Variovorax paradoxus: one gene and its partner. The protein of the gene in region 1 interacts with the protein of each later gene in a pairwise test. Links are inferred from orthologs where the notes say so. Each region holds a gene or a part of one and is shown in the gene's direction. Other genes may lie near its edges.

Region 1 (6,487 bases):
TGCCTTCGGTGTAGACGCGGTTGCGTTCGATGCCCTTCGAGACCAGGAAGGCCTTGACGGCTTCGGCGCGGCGCACCGACAGACGCTGGTTGTACGTGTCCGAACCGATCGAGTCGGTGTGACCCACGGCAATGATCACTTCCAGGTTGACGTCACGGATCTTCGAGACCAGATCGGTCAGCTTGGCGCGACCTTCAGGCTTGAGAACCGACTTGTCGAAGTCGAAGAATGCGTCAGCAGCGAAGGTAACCTTCGAAGCAGCGACTTGAGGTGCAGGCGTAGGAGCCGGAGCGCCCGGGGTGGGAGCCACTGCAGCAGGAGCTGCCGGAACCAGAGCGCCGTCGCAACCGGCGGCGGCGGTAGCCGGCGTCCAGTTGGCATCGCGCCAGCACAGTTCGTTCGTGCCGTTCTTCCAAACCAGTTCGCCGGTGCCGTTTTGCCAATTGTCGATCGTAGGACCGCCATCAGCAGCGGTGACACGGGTCTGCGCGCCGGCGGCAGTGGCGAGCGCAGCGACTGCAAACATCATCGCCACTTTATTCAGTTTCTTCATGGTTCTCCTCTTGGGGAAAAAGCCGCAGCCGCGCTGCGAATCAAGGACGCTTTAAGTGACCACCACCCAAAACGTTGAGGCGATTGTGCCATAGGGTCTTTGGCAAACAGCCCGGCGGGCACCCCGGAAGCGTAGGACGGAGGCGGAATAGCCGCCATCTGTTGCGGCGGTACGACACCCCTCACAGCGTAAAATTTCGCCTTCCTGCCGCCAGCCTCTCGCTCATGACCTCATTCGCCAAAGAAACCCTGCCCATCAGTCTTGAAGAGGAAATGCGCAGCAGCTATCTCGATTACGCCATGAGCGTGATCGTGGGCCGAGCGCTCCCCGATGCGCGCGACGGCCTCAAGCCCGTGCACCGGCGCGTGCTGTTTGCCATGCACGAGCTCAACAACGACTGGAACCGGGCCTACAAGAAGTCCGCCCGTATCGTGGGCGACGTGATCGGTAAGTACCACCCGCACGGCGACCAGTCGGTCTACGACACCATCGTGCGGCTGGCGCAGGACTTTTCCATGCGCCATATGCTGGTGGACGGACAAGGTAACTTCGGCTCGGTCGACGGAGACAACGCGGCCGCAATGCGGTATACGGAAATCCGGCTGGCCAAAATTGCGCACGAAATGCTGGCGGATATCGACAAGGAAACGGTCGATTTTCAAGACAATTACGACGGCTCCGAAAAAGAACCCAAGGTCCTGCCGAGCAAACTGCCCAATTTGCTGGTGAATGGCTCCGGCGGTATTGCGGTGGGCATGGCCACCAATATTCCACCGCACAATCTCAATGAGGTGGTGGATGCCTGCCTGCACATGCTGCGCAATCCGCAGGCCACCATCGACGAACTGATGGAAATCGTGCCGGCGCCCGACTTCCCGACCGCCGGCATCATTTACGGCATCAATGGTGTGCGGGACGGCTACCGCACCGGCCGGGGCAAGGTCGTGATGCGCGCCAAATGCCACTTCGAGGACATCGATCGCGGCCAGCGCCAGGCGATCATCGTCGACGAGCTCCCCTACCAGGTCAACAAGAAGACGCTGCAGGAGCGCATGGCCGAACTGGTGCACGAGAAGAAGATCGAGGGCATCAGCCACATCCAGGACGAGTCCGACAAGTCGGGCATGCGCCTGGTGATCGAACTCAAGCGCGGCGAAGTACCCGAGGTGGTGCTCAACAACCTCTACAAGCAGACGCAGCTGCAGGACACCTTCGGCATCAACATGGTGGCGCTGGTCGACGGCCAGCCCAAGCTGTGCAATCTGAAGGACCTGATCGAGGTCTTCCTGCAGCACCGCCGCGAAGTGGTGACGCGCCGCACCGTCTTCACCCTGCGCAAGGCCCGCGAACGCGGCCACGTGCTCGAAGGCCTGGCGGTGGCGCTGGCCAACATCGACGAGTTCATCCGCATCATCCGCGAGTCGCCCACGCCGCCGGTCGCCAAGGCCGAACTCATGACCCGCAGCTGGGACAGCAAGCTGGTGCGCGAGATGCTCACGCGTTCGCGCGCCGACGGCGGCGTGGTCAACGCCGACGACTACCGTCCCGAAGGCCTGGAGCGCGAGTTCGGCATGGGCTCGGACGGTCTCTATCGCCTGTCGGAAACCCAGGCGCAAGAAATCCTGCAGATGCGCCTGCAGCGCCTCACCGGCCTCGAGCAGGACAAGATCGTTGCCGAATACAAGGAGGTCATGGCCGAGATCGACGACCTGCTCGACATCCTGTCCAAGCCCGAACGGGTCTCGGTCATCATTGGTGAAGAGCTCGGCACCATCAAGCACGAGTTCGGCCAGTCGAAGCTCGGCGCGCGCCGCAGCCTGGTGGAGCACAGCGCCTTCGATCTCTCGACCGAAGACCTGATCACACCGACCGACATGGTGGTCACGCTTTCGCACAGCGGCTACATCAAGAGCCAGCCGCTGAACGAATACCGCGCGCAAAAGCGCGGCGGCCGCGGCAAGCAGGCCACCGTGACGAAGGAAGACGACTGGATCGACCAGCTCTTCATTGCCAATACGCACGACTACATCCTGTGTTTCTCCAACCGCGGCCGGCTCTACTGGCTCAAGGTGTGGGAAGTACCGGCGGGTTCGCGCGGTTCGCGGGGCCGCCCCATCGTCAACATGTTCCCGCTGCAGGAAGGCGAGAAGATCAACGTGGCACTCGCGCTCACCGGCGAGAAGCGCAACTTCCCGGCCGACCAGTACGTGTTCATGGCCACGTCGATGGGCACGGTCAAGAAAACCACGCTCGACGAATTCAACAACCCCCGCAAGGGCGGCATCATTGCCGTGAACCTCGACGAAGGCGACTACCTCATCGGCGCGGCCCTTACCGACGGCAAGCACGACGTGATGCTGTTCAGCGACGGCGGCAAGGCCGTTCGCTTCGACGAAGAAGACGTGCGTCCGCTGGGCCGCAATGCGCGCGGCGTGCGCGGCATGTCGCTCGATGCGGGGCAAGGCGTGATCGCCATGCTGGTGGCCGAGGACGAACAGCAAAGCGTGCTCACCGCCACCGAAAATGGTTACGGAAAGCGCACAAGCATTACCGAGTACACCCGCCATGGCCGCGGAACCAAAGGCATGATTGCGATTCAACAGAGTGAGCGCAACGGCAAAGTCGTTGCCGCCACCCTCGTGCATGCGGACGATGAGATCATGCTCATCACCGACAAGGGCGTGCTTGTGCGCACCCGTGTAGCCGAGATTCGTGAACTAGGTCGCGCAACGCAAGGCGTCACGCTGATCGGGCTCGACGAAGGCGCCAAACTAAGCGGGCTACAGCGTATCGTCGAGAACGACGCCAACGGCGAGATCGAGCCGGACGCAGACGATACTTCCACATCTTCAACGGAGAACCCTCAGTGAAAAAATTCAAGCTCGCACTTCTGACTGTCGCCCTGGCTGGCAGCTCGATGGCCGCCATGGCCCAGGACAAAGCCGCGCTTATCAAGCAGTTCATCGATGTGCAGCGCCCCGGCATCGAATCGCTGGCACGCGGCCTGGTCGAACAATCGAGCGCCCCGATTGCCCAAGCCGGTTCGCAGTACCTGCAAACGCAGGTGCCCGAAGCCAAGCGCGAATCGGCCGCCAAGGCAGCCGACGCCGAACTCAAGAAGTACTTCGACGACGCCTACCCGATCGTGCGCGACAAGGCCGTGCAGCTGGCACCCACCGCCCTGACCCCGTTGCTCGAGCAGAACTTCAGCGAGGAAGAACTCAAGCAGCTGCTGGCCTGGATCAACTCGCCGCTCAGCAAGAAGTATCAGGACCTCAATCCCAAGATGCAGACCGCGTTGACCGAAAAGCTCGTGACCGAAACGCGCGCCACCATCGAACCCAAGATGCGTGCGCTCGACGAAAACGTGGCCAAGGCACTGGGTGCGCCGACTGGCGGCCAGCAAGGCGCCGCTCCCGCCAAGGCCCCGGCCAAGGCTCCCGCCAAGAAGTGACGTGACACAACAGCAGCAGCCCAAACCCGCCGGCGCGCGTCCGTACAATTTTTCCGCCGGTCCGGCCGCCATGCCGGAGGCGGTGCTGCAACGCGCCGCCTCCGAAATGCTCGATTGGCAGGGCAGCGGAATGAGCGTGATGGAAATGAGCCATCGCGGCAAGGAATTCGGCGCCATCTGCACCCGGGCCGAAGCCGACATCCGCACGCTGCTGGCTGTGCCCGAGCACTTCCACATCCTCTTCATGCAGGGTGGCGGACTCGGCGAGAACGCCATCGTGCCGATGAACCTGTCGCGCGGCAAAACCGCCGACTTCGTGATCACCGGCAGCTGGAGCATCAAGTCCCAGAAAGAAGCGCAGCGCTATTGCACTGCGCACATCGCCGCCAGCAACGCCGGCGACCATCACACCAAGCTGCCAGATCCCTCGACCTGGCAGCTGAGCCAAGACGCCTCGTACGTGCACCTCTGCACCAACGAGACCATCAACGGCATCGAGTTTCAGCAGCTGCCCGACCTCTCGACCCTCGGCAGCAATGCGCCGCTGGTCATCGATTTTTCGTCGCACGTGGCGTCGCGCAGCATCGACTGGAGCCGCGTCGGCCTTGCATTCGGCGGCGCACAGAAGAACCTCGGCCCGGCCGGCCTGACGCTCGTGATCGTGCGCGACGACCTGCTCGGCCGTGCGCTCGAGATCTGCCCGAGCGCGTTCAACTACAAGACGGTCGCCGACAACAAGTCCATGTACAACACCCCGCCGACGTGGGGCATCTACATGGCAGGGCTGACTTTTCAGTGGTTGCTGCAACAAACCGAAGGCGCGCTCACCGGCATCGCCGCCATGGAGCAGCGCAACATTGCGAAGGCGAACCTGCTGTACGGGTTCATCGACGCTTCCGGCTTCTACGTCAACAAAATCGACCCGAGCTGCCGCTCGCGCATGAACGTGCCTTTCTTCCTCGCCGACGAAAGCCGCAACGAGGCGTTCCTGGCCGGTGCGCGGGAGGCCGGCCTGCTGCAGCTCAAGGGCCACAAGTCGGTCGGCGGCATGCGCGCGAGCATCTACAACGCCATGCCGCTGGAAGGCGTACAGGCATTGGTGAGCTACATGCGAGAATTCGAGCGATCGCATGCCTAGGCGCATGCCCTAGCTGCTCGCACCGATGACCGCCTCCGCTCCAACACCGCCCTCCTCTCCCGACAACTCCGAAAGCCTTGCCGGTCTGCGCGTGCAGATCGACTCGCTCGACCAGCAACTGCTCAGCCTGCTCAATGAGCGGGCCCACGTGGCGGAGCTGGTCGGCGAGGTCAAGAAACGTGAGGGCACGCCGTATTTCCGCCCCGACCGCGTGGCGCAAGTCATCGAGAAGATGCAAAAGAGCAACGGCGGTCCGCTCAAGGACCTGCATGTGGCGGCCATCTGGCGCGAGATCATGTCGGCCTGCCTGGCGCTCGAGTCGCCGCAGCGCGTCGCGGTGCTGGGGCCCGAGGGCACCTTCTGCGAGCAGGCGGCCATCGAATACTTCGGCGGTGCCGCCGACCTGATCTACTGCGCGAGTTTCGACGAGGTGTTTCACGCCACGGCCGCGGGCAGTGCCCAGTACGGCGTGGTGGGCGTCGAAAACTCGACCGAGGGCGTGGTCACGCGCTCGCTCGACCTGTTCCTGCATTCGCCCACCCACGTGGTCGGCGAGGTCAGCCTGCTGGTGCGCCACCATCTGCTGCGCAGCAGCAACACGCTCGACGGGGTGGAGGCGGTGCTGGCCCACCCGCAAGCGCTGGCACAGTGCCAGACCTGGCTTTCGAAGCACCTGCCCAACGCCGAGCGGCGCGCCGTTTCGAGCAACGCCGAAGGCGCGCGACTCGCGGCCACCAACCCGGCCTGGGCCGCGTTGGCCGGCGAACGCGCCGCCACCCGGTTCGGGCTGCACATCGTCGCGCACGCCATCCAGGACGATTCGTACAACCGCACCCGCTTCTCGGTGATCTGCCTGCCGCAGACGCTGGCCATGCCGCCGGCATCGGGACGCGATTGCACGAGCCTGATCGTTTCCGTGCCGAACCGCCCCGGCGCCGTGCACGACCTTCTGGTGCCGCTGAAGCTCAACAACGTGTCCATGACCCGCTTCGAATCGCGCCCCGCGCGCACCGGCCAGTGGGAGTACTACTTCTACATCGACCTCGACGGCCATCCCTCGCAGCCCAACGTGGCCGCCGCGCTGGCCGAACTGCGCGGGCTCTGCGCGTTCTACAAGGTGCTTGGCGCCTACCCCGTCAAAGCCTGAGCCGGACACGCACCATGTTCGAGCAATTGGGATTGATCGGCTGCGGCCTCATGGGCGGCTCCTTCGCGCTCGCGCTCAAGCGCGCGAAGCTCGTGAAACGGGTGGTCGGCTACAGCAAATCGCCCTCCACCACCGAGCGGGCTCGCCAGCTCGGCGTGATCGACGTGGTGGCGCCTTCCGCGCTGCTCGCGGTTT
Region 2 (16,297 bases), 1.8 Mb from region 1 along the record:
GCCTGCTGTCGGACGCCGAAGGCGCCATCGAGATGCAGTTTGCGAACAACCAGGCCAAGTTCAGCTTCGGCGGCATGGAGTTCGTCACCAAGCTGGTCGAAGGCAAGTTCCCCGACTACAACCGCGTGATTCCCAAGAACCACAAGAACAGCGTCACGCTCGGCCGCGCCCCCCTGTTGGCCAGCCTGCAGCGCACCGCCATCCTGACGAGCGAGAAGTTCAAGGGCGTTCGGCTCAACATCGAGCCTGGCACGCTGCGCATCGCGTCGAACAACGCCGAACAGGAAGAAGCGCAGGACGAGCTCGACATCGACTACGGCGGCGACGCCATCGAAATCGGCTTCAACGTGACCTACCTGATCGACGCCCTCGCGAACATGGGCCAGGACATGGTCAAGCTGGACCTGGCCGATTCCAACAGCTCGGCGCTACTGACCATCCCCGACAACGCGACATTCAAGTACGTTGTCATGCCCATGCGGATCTAGCCGCCAGAAAAGACAGCGCCTTGCGCAGACGACCCGCGGCCCCCCCGCGGGTTTGCGCTTTCAAGAGGCAGGAAAAATCGATTCCGAGAGCCCGAAAAATTTCGTGAATGCCGTGAGAGATAGAGGAATATCCGAATGAGTGCAGAAGAAAACAAGCCCCAAGTGCCCCACACCGAACCGGTCTACACGCCCGAGATCGAAAGTGCGGTGCCGATCGAGATCACGCCCGCCGACACCAGCTACGGCGAAGGCTCGATCACGATCCTCGAAGGGCTCGAGGCGGTGCGCAAGCGCCCCGGCATGTACATCGGCGACACCTCCGACGGCACGGGCCTGCACCACCTGGTGTTCGAAGTGGTCGACAACTCCATCGACGAGGCGCTGGCCGGCCATTGCGACGACATCGTCGTCACCATTCACACCGACAACTCGATCTCCGTGACCGACAACGGCCGCGGCATTCCGACCGGCGTGAAGATGGACGACAAGCACGAGCCCAAGCGCTCGGCGGCCGAAATTGCGCTCACCGAACTGCACGCCGGCGGCAAGTTCAACCAGAACAGCTACAAGGTATCGGGCGGCCTGCACGGCGTGGGCGTGAGCTGCGTGAACGCGCTGAGCGTGAAGCTGCGCCTGATCGTGCGCCGCGAAGGCAAGATCCACGAACTCGAATTCAGCCGCGGCTTCGTGCAGAACCGCTTGCTCGAAACCGTGAACGGCTTCGAGGTGTCGCCTATGAGGGTCATCGGCGAAACGGACAAGCGAGGCACCGAGGTGCACTTTCTGCCCGACACGGAAATCTTCAAGGAAAACAGCGATTTCCATTACGAAATCCTGAGCAAACGCCTGCGCGAGCTGAGCTTCCTGAACAACGGTGTGCGCATCCGCCTGCTCGACGAGCGCACCGGCAAGGAAGACGACTTCTCCGGCGCCGGCGGCGTGCGCGGCTTCGTGGAGTTCATCAACAAGGGCAAGACCGTCCTGCATCCGAACTCGTTCTATGCAGCAGGCGAGAAGCCCGCCGACACCTACGGCGGCATCCCGGGCACGCACATCGGCGTGGAAGTGGCCATGCAGTGGAACAGCGGCTACAACGAGCAGGTGCTGTGCTTCACCAACAACATTCCGCAGCGCGACGGTGGCACCCACCTCACGGGCCTGCGCGCCGCGATGACCCGCGTCATCAACAAGTACATCGAAGAAAACGAGTTCGCCAAGAAGGCGAAGGTCGAGGTCACCGGCGACGACATGCGCGAAGGCCTGTGCTGCGTGCTGAGCGTGAAGGTGCCCGAGCCCAAGTTCTCGAGCCAGACCAAGGACAAGCTGGTGTCCAGCGAAGTGCGCGCGCCGGTGGAAGACATCGTCGGCCGCCTCTTGACCGACTACCTGCAGGAACGCCCGAACGACGCCAAGATCATCTGCGGGAAGATCGTCGAGGCGGCCCGCGCCCGCGAAGCCGCCCGCAAGGCGCGCGAAATGACGCGCCGCAAGGGCGTGCTCGACGGCATGGGCCTGCCCGGCAAGCTGGCCGACTGCCAGGAAAAGGACCCCGCGCTGTGCGAGGTCTACCTGGTGGAGGGCGACTCCGCCGGCGGCTCCGCCAAGCAGGGCCGCGACCGGAAATTCCAGGCCATCCTGCCGCTGCGCGGCAAGATCCTGAACGTGGAAAAAGCGCGCTACGAGAAACTGCTCACCAGCAACGAAATTCTCACCATGATCACGGCGCTGGGCACCGGCATCGGCCGCGCCGGCGCCACCAGCGCGGGCGGCGGGGCGGACGACTTCAACGTCGCCAAGCTGCGCTACCACCGCATCATCATCATGACCGACGCCGACGTCGACGGCGCCCACATCCGCACGCTGCTGCTCACCTTCTTCTACCGGCAGATGCCGGAGCTGGTCGAGCGCGGCCACATCTACATCGCGCAGCCGCCGCTCTACAAGGTGAAGGTCGGCAAGGAAGAGCAGTACCTGAAGGACGGCCCCGCGCTCGACGCCTTCCTGCTCAAGGTGGCCCTGAAAGACGCGAGCATCGAGACCGGCGGCCCCAATTCGACCACCCTGAGCGGCGACACCCTGGCCGAACTGGCGCGCAAGCACCAGCTGGCCGAGGCGGTGATTGCGCGGCTGCGCAACTTCATGGATGCCGAGGCCCTGCGCGCCATTGCCGACGGCGTGGCGCTCGACCTCGACACCACGCCCGCGGCCGAAGCCTCGGCCGTGGCACTGCAGGCCAAGCTGCGCGAGCTCAACACCACCGGCGTGCCGGCCGAAGTGACCAGCGAGTTCGATGCCCGCACCGACAAGCCGCTCTTGCGCATCAGCCGCCGCCACCACGGCAACATCAAGAGCAGCGTGCTCACGCAGGACTTCGTGCACGGCGCCGACTACGACGCGCTGGCCCAGGCCGCGAACACCTTCCGCGGCCTTCTGAGCAGCGACGGTGCCATCGTCCGCCGCGGCGAAGGCGAACGCGCCAAGGAAGAAAAGGTGGCCGACTTCCGCATCGCGATGAAGTGGCTCATCGGCCAGGCCGAGAACGCCACCTCGCGCCAGCGCTACAAGGGCCTGGGCGAAATGAATCCCGCGCAGCTGTGGGAAACCACCATGGACCCGACCGTGCGCCGCCTGCTGCGCGTGCAGATCGACGACGCCATCGAGGCGGATCGCGTGTTCACGATGCTGATGGGCGACGAGGTGGAGCCGCGGCGCGAGTTCATCGAGCAGAACGCATTGCGGGCTGCGAATATCGACGTGTAGGAACTGACAGGGCACAAAGCAACCGTGTGGTTGCGCGAGGCCTTGGTGCTGATCCTGTCAGCCCGGGGCATCGCATCGTCGTCATCGGCTGGCGCGCCCTCATGCCCAAGGCGGAGGCGCGCAAGACTGCCAGGCGGCGCACCGCATGAGTGAAGGTGTTCCGCTATGATCAACCCGTTGGTGCTCGCTTCGTCTTTCCGGTCGAAGCAGTTCAACGGGAATCAGGAGGGGTGGTGCGGCAAGCCATCGCGCGCCCTAACCTGAGCTGCCCCCGCAACGGTAAGCGAACGTGAGCCCTCGTGCTCGCCGCTCGTGTCTATAGCCCACTAGGTCAATCCGCGCAATCTGCGCTGCCTGGGAAGGGAACACGGGTCGTCTTCGCCAGCCCGGATACCGGCCAACGAGGCGGCGCGCTGTGCGAACGGCGCGCCTTGTGGTGCGTACCTGCGGGGAAGCGGGTGAGCATGGCTGGCGCGGTATTTTCTCTATGGCACGCATCCCCTTCAGGCGACATGGCCCTGGCTCACGCCCGCTGTGCAGTGGCGTTCGTGCGCTGCGAGTGGCCGGCAGGCCGATGAGGGTCGGCGGATGATTGCAACCGCAGCCTTCAGATGTCCCGCGCTGCTGGTCACGGCCCCGGCGTCGGGCCAAGGTAAGACCACCGTCACTGCCGCTTTGGCGCATTGGCATCGCAGCAAGGACCGGCGCGTGCGGGTGTTCAAGACCGGGCCGGATTTTCTCGACCCCATGGTGCTCGAACGTGCCAGCGGCGCGCCGGTGCAGCAGCTCGACTTGTGGATGGGGGGGGAGGCGCACTGTGCCGAGCTCTTGCACCGTGCAGCTGCGGAGGCCGACCTGATCCTGGTCGAAGGCGCGATGGGGCTGCACGATGGAACGCCGTCGAGTGCCGATCTGGCGCTGCATTTCGGACTGCCGGTACTGGCCGTGATCGATGCATCGTCGATGGCGCAGACCTTCGGCGCAGTCGCCCACGGGCTGGCGACCTATCGCCCCGGCCTGCAGCTGGCGGGCGTGCTGGCCAATCGCGTGGGCAGCGCGGGCCATGCGCAGATGGTGCGCGAGAGCCTGCCGGCCGGCATGGCCTGGTACGGCGCGCTGCCGCGCGGCGGGCACTACGCGTTGCCGTCGCGCCACCTCGGCCTCGTGCAGGCCGGCGAGGTCGACGACATCGCCGAGCGCATCGCAGCCGCCGCGCTTGCGCTGGCCGAGCACGGGGCGCTGCCGATGCCGCCCGCCGTGGAATTCAACGCGCCGCTGCGCCCGGCTTCGGATTCAGGTCTGCCCGTTTCGCTCGCCGGCGTGACGATCGCCATCGCGCAAGATGCCGCCTTCTCGTTCGTCTACTCCGCCAATCTCGACCTCCTGCGCACCCTGGGCGCGCAACTCCGCTTCTTTTCGCCGCTGGCCAACGAACCGGTGCCGCAAGAAGCGCATGCGCTGTACCTTCCGGGCGGTTACCCGGAACTGCACTTGCACGCGCTGGCCGGCAATACGGCGACGCGCGAATCCATCGCTGCGCACCATGCCGCGGGTCGCCCGATGGTCGCGGAGTGCGGCGGCATGCTGGTGCTGCTGGAGTCGCTGAGCGACGCTGCCGGCCACAAGGCGCCCATGCTGGGTTTGCTGCCCGGGCAGGGCGCGATGTCCGACCGGCTCGTCAACCTCGGCATGCACAGCCTGGAGTTGCCCGAAGGCGAGGTCCGCGGCCACACTTTTCATTACGCCCGCATCGACACGCGCGCGCCGGCTGCACTGCACACGCGAGCCCGGCGCCACCACGGCCAGGCCGAAGCGGTCTTCCGCCAGAAACGCCTTTTCGCGTCCTTCATGCATCTGTACTTTCCGAGCAATCCAGCGGCCATCGCCGCGTTGTTCAAGCCCTGATCGCGCGCTGGCAACGCCGCACGCGACCCCACAGAAACACCACAGTCCATGCAAACCTCGACGCCCACACCCATGCAAAGCCGCAAGATCCCCGCCACCATCGTCACCGGCTTCCTCGGCAGCGGTAAAACCACGCTGCTGCGCCACCTGTTGCAGAACGCCCAGGGCCGGCGCATCGCAGTCATCGTCAATGAGTTCGGCGAATTGGGCATCGACGGCGAGTTGCTGCGCGGCTGCGGCATCGGCTGCGACGAGACCGGGGCGCCGGACGGCCAGTTGTTCGAGTTGGCCAACGGCTGCCTGTGCTGCACCGTGCAGGAAGAGTTTGCGCCGGTGATGGAGCAACTGGCCGCACGGCGCGATCAGATCGATCACCTGGTCATCGAGACCTCGGGCCTGGCGCTGCCCAAGCCCCTGGTGCAGGCCTTCCAGTGGCCGGCGCTGCGCAACGCATTCACGGTGGATGCGGTGATCACGGTGGTGGATGCACCGGCCGTCGCCGCCGGCCGCTTCGCGGACGACCCGCTGGCGGTAGACGCCCAGCGCCGCGCCGACGAGAACCTCGACCACGATTCGCCCTTGTCGGAGTTGTTCGAAGACCAGCTCGCAACCGCCGACCTGGTGGTCGTGCACAAGACGGATGGGCTCGACGCGGCGACGCTGGCCGGCGTGGAGGCCGTCATCCGCGCCGAGACCGCGACAGGCGTGAAGCTGGTGCATGCGCAGCACGGGCGCATCGACCTGGGTGTGCTGCTGGGCATGGAGCGGGCGGTGGAGGATGCGATCGACCAGCGCAAGACTCACCACGACGAAGAGGAAGACCACGACCACGACGCCTTCGACTCGGTCTCGGTGACCCTGCAGGTCCCTGACCGGGGCCGCTTGCTGGCCGCCTTGCAGAGGCTGGTCGAGCGCCACGAGATCTATCGGGCCAAAGGCTTCGTCGCACTGCCCGGCGCAGCGATGCGGCTGGTAGTGCAAGGCGTCGGCACGCGCTTCGACAGCTACTTCGACCGGCCCTGGCGCGCCGACGAGGCTCGGCAGACGCGCCTTGTGCTGATCGGGGCAGGCCTCGATGCGGCAGCCTTGCAAGCCGAGCTGGACGCCGCGCTGGGCGTGGCCGCGGTGGCCTGACGCGTCGCCGAAAGTCCTTCATGCATCTGCTGTCCACCCGCCCCGGCGGCCACGTCGAAGACGGCGGCCAAGGCGTCGTGCGCGTGGCGCAGACGCCCGCCTCGGTGGTCGTGCTCAGCGCCGCCGACACCACCCTGTCGCTGCTCGCCGACGCGGCCGGGCAGATGGGCGCCGACTATCCCAGCGTGCGCCTGGCCAACCTGATGTGGCTTCGGCAGCCGGCTTCCGTGGACATGTATGTCGACGACGTGCTGCGCCATGCCCGCGTGGTGGTGATCGACCATCTGGGTACCCCGAGCGACTGGGCCTACCTGGTGGAGCGCGCCATGTCCTCGGCACGCGAACGCGGTCAATGGCTGGCGATGTTCTCGGGCGATGCCTCCGAAGACATGCAATTGCTCATGCGCAGCAGCGCGCCGCACGACGATTGCCGCCATCTTTGGCGCTGCCTGCGCGAAGGAGGGCTCGACAATGCGAAGGCTTTCTTCTCGCTGATCGGCCATGCGGCGTTCGGGCTGGGCAGCCGGCCGGCGCAGCCGGTGCCCCTGCCTTCGGCCGTGCGCTATCGGCCGCGGGAGGCTGCCGGCCGCGCCACCTGGAAGGCAGGCGCGCCGGTGGCGCTGCTGCTGTTCTACCGCGCCCATCTGCAGGCGGGCAACACGGCGGTGTTCGACGCCATGCTGGAAGCGCTGTCGGCCGCCGGCTTGAACGCGGTGGCCCTCGCCGTGGATTCGCTCAAGAACGCCGACAGCCACGCCGCGGTGCAGGCCTTGGTCGCGGAACACCGCGTGGCGATCGTGCTGAACGCGACCAGCTTCGCGGTGGCGTCGATCGACGGCCGCGACGATGGGAGCGCAGGCGACGGCGACATGTCGCTGGCCACGCTGGCCGGGGACGCCCCCGTGCTGCAGCTCATTACCGCCGGCGGCACGCAGGAGCAATGGCTGGCCGACCCGCACGGCCTGGCGCCGCGCGATCTGGCCATGCAGGTGGTACTGCCCGAGGTGGATGGGCGCATCCTCACGCGCGCCATCAGTTTCAAGGGCATGGCCTGGCGCTGCGAGCACACCGAGCTCGACGTGCTTCGCTACCAGGCCGAGCCCGGCCGAATGGCCTTCGTGGCCGAACTCGCACGCCGCTGGTGCGTGCTGCGCGACAAGCCCAACGCCGACAAGCGGATCGCGCTGATCCTGGCCAACTATCCGATCGACGATGCGCGCATCGCCAACGGCGTCGGGCTGGACACGCCGGCGTCGACCGTGGTCGTGTTGCAGGAACTGCAGGCCGCGGGGTACCTGACCGGGGATCTGCCCGCCAGCGGCGACGCCCTGATCGCGGCGCTGTTGCGCGGCATCACCAACAACAGCGACGCCAACGGCGGCCGACCCGCCGCGCAGAGCTTTTCCCTGGCCGACTACCTGGAAGATTTCAATCGATTGCCCGCCGACAGCAGGGCGGCGGTCAACGCCCGGTGGGGCGCGCCCGAGCAAGAGCCGTCGCTGCGCAGCGGGCGCTTCACGATTGCCGGCCTGCGCTTCGGCCACGTCTTCGTCGGTATTCAGCCGGCGCGCGGGCGTGCCGTGGACCTGGCGGCCACCTACCACGACGCGGACCTGGTGCCGCCCCACAACTACCTGGCCTTCTACTTCTGGCTGCGCCGCGCCTTTGCGGTCGACGCGATGGTGCATGTGGGCACGCACGGCAATCTCGAGTGGCTGCCGGGCAAGAGCGTGGCACTGAGCGAGGCGTGCTGGCCCGACGCCATCCTGGGCCCGCTGCCGCATCTCTATCCTTTCATCGTGAACGACCCGGGCGAAGGGAGCCAGGCAAAACGGCGCACCCAGGCCGTGATCATCGACCACCTGATGCCGGCGATGACGCGCGCCGAGACCTATGGCCCGTTGCAGCAGCTGGAGCGGCAGATGGACGAGTACTACGAAGCCCTGTCGCTCGATCCGCGACGCGCGCGGCTGCTGCGCGAGGACATCCTCGGACGCACCGTGCGCGAAGGCTTGCACGAGGAACTGGGGTTCGCGCGGTCGACCGACGAGAGTGCCCGGGAGAGCCTGTTGAAGGGGCTGGACGCCTATCTTTGCGAGATCAAGGAATCCCAGATCCGTGACGGCTTGCATGTTCTGGGGCGTTCGCCGCAGGGCCGCCAGCGCATCGACACGCTGCTGGCGCTGGCGCGTTTTCCAGGCGGCACGGCCGCCAGTCAGAAGAGCCTGTTGGTCGCACTGGCGCAAGACCTTGGCGTGGAGGGCGCGGACGGCTTCAGCGCTCTGGGGCCGGACTGGGCCGCGCCGTGGCACGGTCCGCGTCCGAAGGTGTTGCAAGAGATCAGTGCCGAGGCATGGCGCCACGCCGGCCACACGCGCGAGCGGCTGGAACTGCTGGCAGCGCGCCTGGTGGCGGTGCAGGCGGTGTCCGGCGACACTCCGGCGGGCACTGCGCATGATGCCTTCGATGCCCATGACTGGCCGCATGCGGCACCGGTGCTGCAGCGCCTGAAGCAGGTGCTGGCCCCTCGCCTCGATGCCTGCGGCCCCCAGGAAATGACGCAATTGCTGCGAGGTCTGTCCGGGCGCTTCGTGCCCCCTGGCCCGAGCGGCGCGCCGTCGCGCGGCCGGCCCGATGTGCTGCCCACCGGACGCAATTTCTACAGCGTCGACACCCGCGCCGTGCCCACGCCCACGGCCTACGCCATGGGTGCGGCCGCGGCGGAACGACTGATCGAGCGCCACCTGCAAGACCACGGCGCGATGCCTGGCGAGGTGGGCTTGTCCGTCTGGGGCACCAGCACCATGCGCACCGGCGGCGAAGACGTGGCGCAGGCCTTCGCGCTGCTGGGCGTGCGGCCGAAGTGGGCCGACGGCAGCGCGCGCGTGATCGACATCGAAGTGCTGCCGATGGCTGTCCGCCATCGGCCGCGTGTGGACGTGACTCTGCGCGTGTCGGGCTTCTTCCGCGATGCCTTTCCCAACGTGATCGACCTTTTCGACACGGCCGTGCGCGCCGTGGCCGCGATCAGCGAAGACGATGAATCCGACGAGGTGAACCCGATCCGTGCCCGCGTACGGCGCGAGGCCGCCGAGGCCCTGGCGGCCGGCCAATCCGTCGACCAGGCGCGGCGCCAGGCCACGTGGCGTGTGTTCGGCCCGCGTCCGGGCGGCTACGGCGTGGGTGTGCAGGAGGTGCTGGACAGCGGCCAGTGGCAACACAGCGCCGACATCGCCCAGGCCTATCTGCAGGCCGGTGCCTTTGCCTATGGGCAGGGCGAACACGGCGTTGCCGCGCGCGCCTCGTTCGAGCAGCGTCTGGGGCAACTCGATGCGGTGCTGCACAACCAGGACAACCGCGAGCACGACGTGCTCGACGCTGCCGACCACGCCCAGTTCCAGGGCGGGATGGCGGCCGCCGTGGCGCATCTGGCGGGCGCACCGGCTGCGCTCTACCACGGCGATTTCAGCGTGCCGGGGTCGCCGCGCATCCGCAGCTTGCGCGAAGAGGTCGCGCGCGTGGTGCGATCGCGCGCCGTCAACCCGAAGTGGCTGGACGGCGTGCGGCGGCACGGCTACAAGGGCGCGGCGGAGATCGCCACCACCGTGGACAACCTGTTCGCGTACAGCGCCACCACGGGCGTGGTCGGCGATCACCAGTACGCGCTGGTGGCCGATGCCTACCTGCACGACGACAAGATGCGCGAGTTCCTGCAGCGGCACAACCCGCTGGCCCTGCGCAGCATTGGCGAGCGCCTGCTGGACGCCATGCGGCGCGGCTTGTGGCAAGAAGCCGGCGACCACCGCGAACGCATCGAACACCACCTTCTGGCGCTGGAGCGCCGGCTCGAGGACCACGGCGAAGGGCCACTCTGATGACACCCCATTCCACCGAAGCGATCGCCGGCCCGAAGCTCGAGCCGGCCGGTCGCACGACCCTTCCCCTTCAGTGCGCTGATCGGTCAACCCCTGCTGCAACGCGCGCTGTTGCTCGCGGCCATCGACCCCGGTATCGGCGGCGTGCTCATCAGCGGACCGCGCGGCACCGCGAAGTCGACCGCGGCGCGGGCCCTGGCCGCGTTACTGCCGCCTACGCCCGCTTCATCGGCTGCGCCCTTCGTCACCTTGCCGCTGTCCGCCACCGTCGAGCAGCTGGTGGGAACGCTGGACGTCGAGGACGTGCTCCGCGATGGGCGGCTGCGCCTGGCGCCGGGCCTCTTGACGCGCGCCCACCATGGCGTGCTGTACGTCGATGAAGTCAACCTGCTGCCCGACGCGCTGGTCGACGCGTTGCTCGATGTCGCCGCCAGCGGCGTGAACACCGTCGAGCGCGACGGCATTTCGCAACAGCACGCCGCACGCTTCGTGCTGGTCGGAACCATGAATCCCGAGGAAGGCGAACTGCGCCCCCAGTTGCTGGATCGTTTCGGCCTGTCGGTGGCGCTGGCCAACCCGAGCGAAGCCGGGCAGCGGATGGCGATCGTGCGCGCGCGTTTGCGCTTCGACGAAGACCCGCTTGGGGTGGCCGACGCACATGCCGGTGAGCAGGCCCGCCTGGCTGCGGCGGTGATTGCAGCCAGCGCCGGGCTGGCCCGCCTGGCGTGGTCGGATGCCGTGCTGCAGCGCGCCGCGGAATGCGCGCTCGCGGCTGGCGTGGACGGCATGCGGGCCGACCTGGTGATGCTGAGAGCGGCGCGTGCGCTCGCTGCATTCGAGGGCCGCACCGAAGTCACGACGGACGATGTCGACGCGGTGGCGGAACTGGCATTGGCCCATCGACGGGAGGAGGGCAGGAGCAGCCCGGCGCCAGAGCCAAAAGCCGACATGCGGCAGGCGGCGCCGGCATCCACCGGCAGTTCCGCACCATCCGCCAACAGTTCCCCCATGGGCGACTGGGGTGCGCTGCCGCCGATTCCCGAGGCCACTGCCCGCGTGCTGCCCGAAGGAGGGTGGCCCGCAAAAAAAGCGTGAGCCACCGCAGCCGCCTCATGCGCGCCGGGCGCGGAGGTCTGCGGTGGCTGAATCCAGTTCGGCAGCCATTGCTGGCGCCGCCTGCACATGCGGATGCCGGCCCTTCGCGGGCTGCCATCGCATGGGTGCCCACTCTGCTGGCGAAGGGCCCGCAGCCTTTGCAAGGCGGGCATCTGCGCTACAGCCAGCGCTCGGTGCAACCGGCGCGCCTGCACCTGATCGTGCTCGACACCTCCGGCTCGATGCGCCAGCGCGGGCGACTGGCGCTGGCCAAGGGGCACGCCACCTGGCTGATCGAGCAGGCAGCGCGCGCCGGCGACAGCGTGGCCATGCTGAGCTTCGGCGGCCAGGGCGTCGAGCTGCGGCTGCCGCCCGGCCGGGCACGCGCGTCTTGCAGGGAAAAGGTTCGAGCGCTGGGCGGTGGCGGGGGCACGCCGCTGGCGCATGCCCTGGCACAGGCCGACAAGCTGCTGCGCCGCGCCGAACGTCGCGACGGCCCGGCCGAATCCTGGCTCTGGCTGCTGACCGATGGCCGGACGCTGGAGCAGCCGGCGGCACCCGAGGCCCCGCGGCATGTCGTCATCATCGATTTCGACGAAGCCGCGCGCGCCATCGGCCGCTGCGCCGTCTGGGCGCAGCGCTGGGGCGCGGAACATCGCCTCGCCAGCCGACCCGAGTGACCCCGACGAGCAAAGTAGAACCATGTCCCATGCAGCTCACCCAGCGCCCACCGTGCTGCTCGCCGATCGGCTGCGCCCTGCCGCCAAGGGCTGGTGCCCCGGCGCGCATCGCGCCATGGCATCCGGCGATGGCCTGCTGGTGCGGGTGCGGCCGCAGCTGGCGCGCTTGACGAGCGCGCAGGCCCTCGGGTTGTGCGAGCTGGCCGGGCGCCTGGGCTCGGGGCTCATCGACCTGACCCATCGTGCCAACCTGCAGTTGCGTGGCGTGACGCCCGACGCCCATGGCGCGGTGATCGATGCACTCTGCGCCCTCGGCCTGGCCGATGCGGACGCCACGCGAGAAGCCTGGCCGCTGGTTCTCGTGGCGCCTTGCTGGCAAGCGGGCGATGACACCGAAGGCATCGCCACGGAATTGTTGTCGCGCCTGAACGAACTGCCCGCGCTGCCGCCCAAGTTCGGGTTCGCGGTGGATGCGGGGCCGGCGCCGGTCCTGGCCGCGGCCCCGGCCGACGTGCGTATCGAGCGGGCCCGCTCGGGTGGCCTGCTGGTGCGCGCCGACGGCGCCGTGGCCGGACATCCCGTGTCCCGCGCCGGTGCGGTGGATGCGGCATTGGCGATGGCCGATTGGTTTGCGGCGACGGCCAACGGGGTCGAACCGGCATCGCGGCGAATGCGTCGCCATCAGCAGATCTTCAGTTGGGCCGACGGCCCGCAGCCGCTCGAACCCGCGGCCGCCTCGGCCTCGCTGCCCACACCCGGCATGTCCTCGCTCGGACCGGTTTACGGCGTGCCTTTCGGACAGATCGAGGCGGCGGCCCTCGCCACGCTGTTGCGCGACAGCGGCGCCGTGGGGCTGCGCCTGACGCCGCATCGCGCCCTGGTCCTGGAAGGCGGGCGGTGGTGCGATGCGAAGGCTTTCATCACCGTGGCCGGCGATCCCTTGCTGCGCGTCGATGCCTGCCCCGGCGCGCCTTCGTGTGCCTCGGCAACGGTGGCGACCCATGCGGTCGCCCGTGCACTTGCTTCGGGGCTGGCAGCGGCCGGCACCGGTGCACCCCGCAGCCTGCACGTGTCCGGCTGCGCCAAGGGTTGCGCACGTGCGCGCCCGGCCGATGCCACTTTGGTGGGCCGCAACGGCGCCTTCGATCTCGTGCGCGGCGGATGCGCCTGGGACGCGCCCGTGCAGACCCGACTGTCCCCTGAAGCCTTGTGCTCACTCATCGGAATGCCCTGATGCACGTCTTTGAAACCGATGGCGCGGAAATCTACCGTCGCTCTTTCGCCATGATCCGGGCCGAGGCCGATCTCTCGCGCTTCGATGCCGACGACGAGCCCGTCGCGGTGCGCATGATCCACGCGGCCGGCCTGATCGGGCTGGAAGCGCAGTTGCGCTTCCAGCCCGGCTTCACCCGCGCGGCGCGGGCGGCGCTGGCGGCCGGTGCACCCATCCTGTGCGATGCACGCATGGTCAGCGAAGGCGTGACCCGCTCGCGCATGCCGGGCGGCAACGAGGTGGTGTGCACCTTGCACGACCCGGAGGTGCCCGGTCTGGCCGCGGCCATGTCGACCACCCGGTCTGCCGCCGCGCTGGAACTGTGGCGACCTCGGCTGCAGGGCGCCGTGGTGGCCATCGGCAATGCACCGACGGCCTTGTTCCACCTGCTGAACATGCTGCAGGATCCGGCCTGCCCGCGGCCCGCGGCGATCATCGGTTGTCCGGTCGGCTTCGTCGGCGCGGCGGAATCGAAAGACGCGCTGTGGGCCGAACAGCCTGCGCCCTGTTGCATCGTGGCCGGACGCCTGGGCGGCAGTGCCATCACGGTGGCGGCGATCAACGCGCTGGGGAGTCGTCTGGAATGAACCCGCGCGGCACCCTGTACGGACTGGGCCTGGGCCCCGGGGACCCGGACCTGATGACCGTGCGCGCGCACCGGCTGTTGCAGCGCGCGACCCATGTCGCCTACTTTCGCAAGGCCGGCCGGCCCGGGCAGGCGCGCCGCATCGTGGACGATCTGCTGCCCGAAGCGGTGACGGAACACGCGATGGAATACCCCGTCACCACCGAGATCCCGGTGGACGATCCGGCCTACAACCAGCTGCTGTCCGCCTTCTATGCCGAGTGCGCGTCGCAGCTGCGGGCGCTGTCGGACGCCGGCCACGACGTGGTCGTGCTGTGCGAGGGCGATCCGTTCTTCTATGGCTCGTTCATGCACCTCTACACCCGGCTGATCGAGACCCACCCGGTGCAGGTGGTGCCGGCGATCACCGGCATGTCGGGCGCATGGACGGCCACCGGCCAGCCCATCACTTGGGGCGACGACGTGTTGACCGTGCTGATGGGCACGCTGCCCGAAGCGCGGCTCGCCCGCCACATGGCCGACAGTGAAGCGTTGGTCGTGATGAAGATCGGTCGCCACATCGACAAGGTGCGCCGTGCATTGACGGCGGCGGGTCGCCTGCAAGACGCCTGGCTGGTCGAGTTCGCCACCATGCCGGGTCAGAAGGTAATGCGGCTTGCGGAGGCCGAAGGCCGCGTCACGCCCTACTTTTCGATCGTGCTGGTGCATGGGCAAGGACGGCGGCCATGAGCGCCGCCCGGCCGCCCGAAGGCGCTCGCACCGCAGTGCGCAGCACGGAGGTCGCCTGATGAGCGTGCCGACGCATGCAGCGGGCTGGCTGGTCATCGCCGGACTCGGCCCGGGCGCCGATGGCTGCGTGACGCCCGAGGTGAGCGCGGCCCTGGCCGATGCCACCGACGTGGTCGGCTACATCCCCTATGTGGCGCGGGTGGCGCCGCGCGCCGGACTCAGGCTGCACGCGAGCGACAACCGCGTCGAGCTGGAACGCGCCGCCCACGCGCTGCGCCTGGCCGCCGAAGGCCGGCGCGTGGTGGTGGTGTCGTCGGGCGACCCGGGTGTGTTCGCGATGGCCTCCGCGGTGTTCGAGGCGGCGGAGGCGGGCGATGCTGCATGGCGCCTGCTGGACGTGCGCGTGTTGCCCGGAATCACCGCGATGCTGGCTGCCGCCGCGCGCGCCGGAGCGCCGCTGGGCCACGATTTCTGCGCCATCAACCTGTCGGACAACCTGAAGCCCTGGACCCTGGTGGAACGCCGTCTGCGGCTGGCGGTGCAGGCCGATTTCGCGATGGCTTTCTACAACCCGCGCTCCGTGTCTCGCCCGAGCGGCTTCGCCCGAACGCTGGCCGTCCTTCGCGAAGCCTGCGGCGCGGCGGGAAGCCCGGCGCGTCCGGTGATCTTCGCCCGTGCCGTGTCCACGCCCGACGAGACCATCCGCGTGGTCGCACTGCAAGATGCAGAGCCCGAAATGGCCGACATGCGTACCGTCGTCATCGTCGGCTCCAGCCTGACGCGGGTCATTGCCCGCGAGGGCGGACCCTGGGTCTACACGCCGCGCTCGGCGCCGCGCGAGGCGGGCGCATGATGCGCCGCCTCCAGCCACAGCAGCACCTCGGCCACGCGCGTCGCTTCCTGCCGCGCGGGCAGCGGTGGCCGCGCCACCATCACGATCGGCAGTTCGAGTTCGCGGGCAGCGTGCAGCTTGGCCTCGGCACCGGTGCCGCCGGCGTTCTTGCAGACCAGGATGTCCACGCGCTGCGCGCGCAGCAGGGCGATGTCGCCTTCCAGGTCGAAGGGTCCGCGCGAGACGATGACCGTGTGTTGCGGCAAGGGCGGCCGCAGCTCGGGCAGGTCGACCAGCCGCAGGATGTAGTGGTGCTGCGGCTGTGCCGCGAAGGCAGACAAGTGCATGCGGCCCAAGGCCAGCATCACGCGCCGCGGTGGCCCCTTCAGCGCGGCCACAGCCGCGGGCAGGTCGGGCACGGGCTGCCAGCGGTCGCCGGGACCTGCCTGCCAGCCGGGGCGAGTCAAGGCCAGCAAGGGCAGGCCGCACTCCGCGCAAGCCGCGACCGCGTTCGCGCTCATGCGCGCAGCGAAGGGATGGGTGGCGTCCACGACGTGCGTCACCTGCTCTTCGCGCAGATGGCGCACCAGGCCGTTCACGCCGCCGAAGCCACCCACGCGCACGGCGATGGGCTGCGCCTTGGGCTGGGCCACCCGGCCGGCATAGGACAGCACGGCGCGTTCGCCCCTTTCGGCGAGCGCCCGCGCCAGCGCGCTCGCTTCGAGCGTGCCGCCCAGGACCAGGACATTGCGCATGGCTGAATTCACTGAAGTTACCCCGTGGTTGACGATCATCGGGCTCGGCGAAGACGGGTGGAAGGGCCTGCCTTCCGCCAGCCGCGCGGCACTCGATGCGGCCGAACTGGTGGCCGGCAGCGCCCGGCATCTGGCGTTGTTGCCACATCTGCGCGCCGAGCGGCTCGAATGGCCGGTGCCGTTCG

What was found.
Region 2: the proteins of gyrA (region 1) and gyrB interact in binary tests that used the Escherichia coli proteins (3 or more experiments, as listed by UniProt). The link is inferred for Variovorax paradoxus from one-to-one orthologs.

The regions. Positions count from the first base shown.
Region 1 is NZ_JAUSXG010000001.1:3,555,053-3,561,539, forward strand. What follows is about bases 439-3,623. They hold gyrA (DNA gyrase subunit A), read left to right. Parts: upstream 439-777; coding sequence 778-3,423; downstream 3,424-3,623. Other genes in these bases: ompA (outer membrane protein OmpA), read right to left, coding at 439-553; QFZ42_RS17015 (DUF2059 domain-containing protein), read left to right, coding at 3,420-3,623. Also shown: more of ompA, read right to left, coding at 1-438; more of QFZ42_RS17015, read left to right, coding at 3,624-4,007; serC (3-phosphoserine/phosphohydroxythreonine transaminase), read left to right, coding at 4,009-5,145; pheA (prephenate dehydratase), read left to right, coding at 5,171-6,292; QFZ42_RS17030 (prephenate dehydrogenase), read left to right, coding at 6,307-6,487. UniProt on the Escherichia coli protein: A type II topoisomerase that negatively supercoils closed circular double-stranded (ds) DNA in an ATP-dependent manner to maintain chromosomes in an underwound state.
Region 2 is NZ_JAUSXG010000001.1:5,370,442-5,386,738, reverse strand. What follows is about bases 310-3,448. They hold gyrB (DNA topoisomerase (ATP-hydrolyzing) subunit B), read left to right. Parts: upstream 310-623; coding sequence 624-3,248; downstream 3,249-3,448. Other genes in these bases: dnaN (DNA polymerase III subunit beta), read left to right, coding at 310-488. In the rest of the region: more of dnaN, read left to right, coding at 1-309; QFZ42_RS25575 (cobyrinate a,c-diamide synthase), read left to right, coding at 3,837-5,153; cobalamin biosynthesis protein CobW, read left to right, coding at 5,226-6,287; cobaltochelatase subunit CobN, read left to right, coding at 6,308-10,162; QFZ42_RS25560 (ATP-binding protein), read left to right, coding at 10,271-11,257; QFZ42_RS25555 (vWA domain-containing protein), read left to right, coding at 11,383-11,937; QFZ42_RS25550 (hypothetical protein), read left to right, coding at 11,960-13,171; QFZ42_RS25545 (precorrin-8X methylmutase), read left to right, coding at 13,171-13,797; QFZ42_RS25540 (precorrin-2 C(20)-methyltransferase), read left to right, coding at 13,794-14,525; cobJ (precorrin-3B C(17)-methyltransferase), read left to right, coding at 14,584-15,378; QFZ42_RS25530 (cobalt-precorrin-6A reductase), read right to left, coding at 15,339-16,112; precorrin-6y C5,15-methyltransferase (decarboxylating) subunit CbiE, read left to right, coding at 16,111-16,297. UniProt on the Escherichia coli protein: DNA gyrase negatively supercoils closed circular double-stranded DNA in an ATP-dependent manner to maintain chromosomes in an underwound state.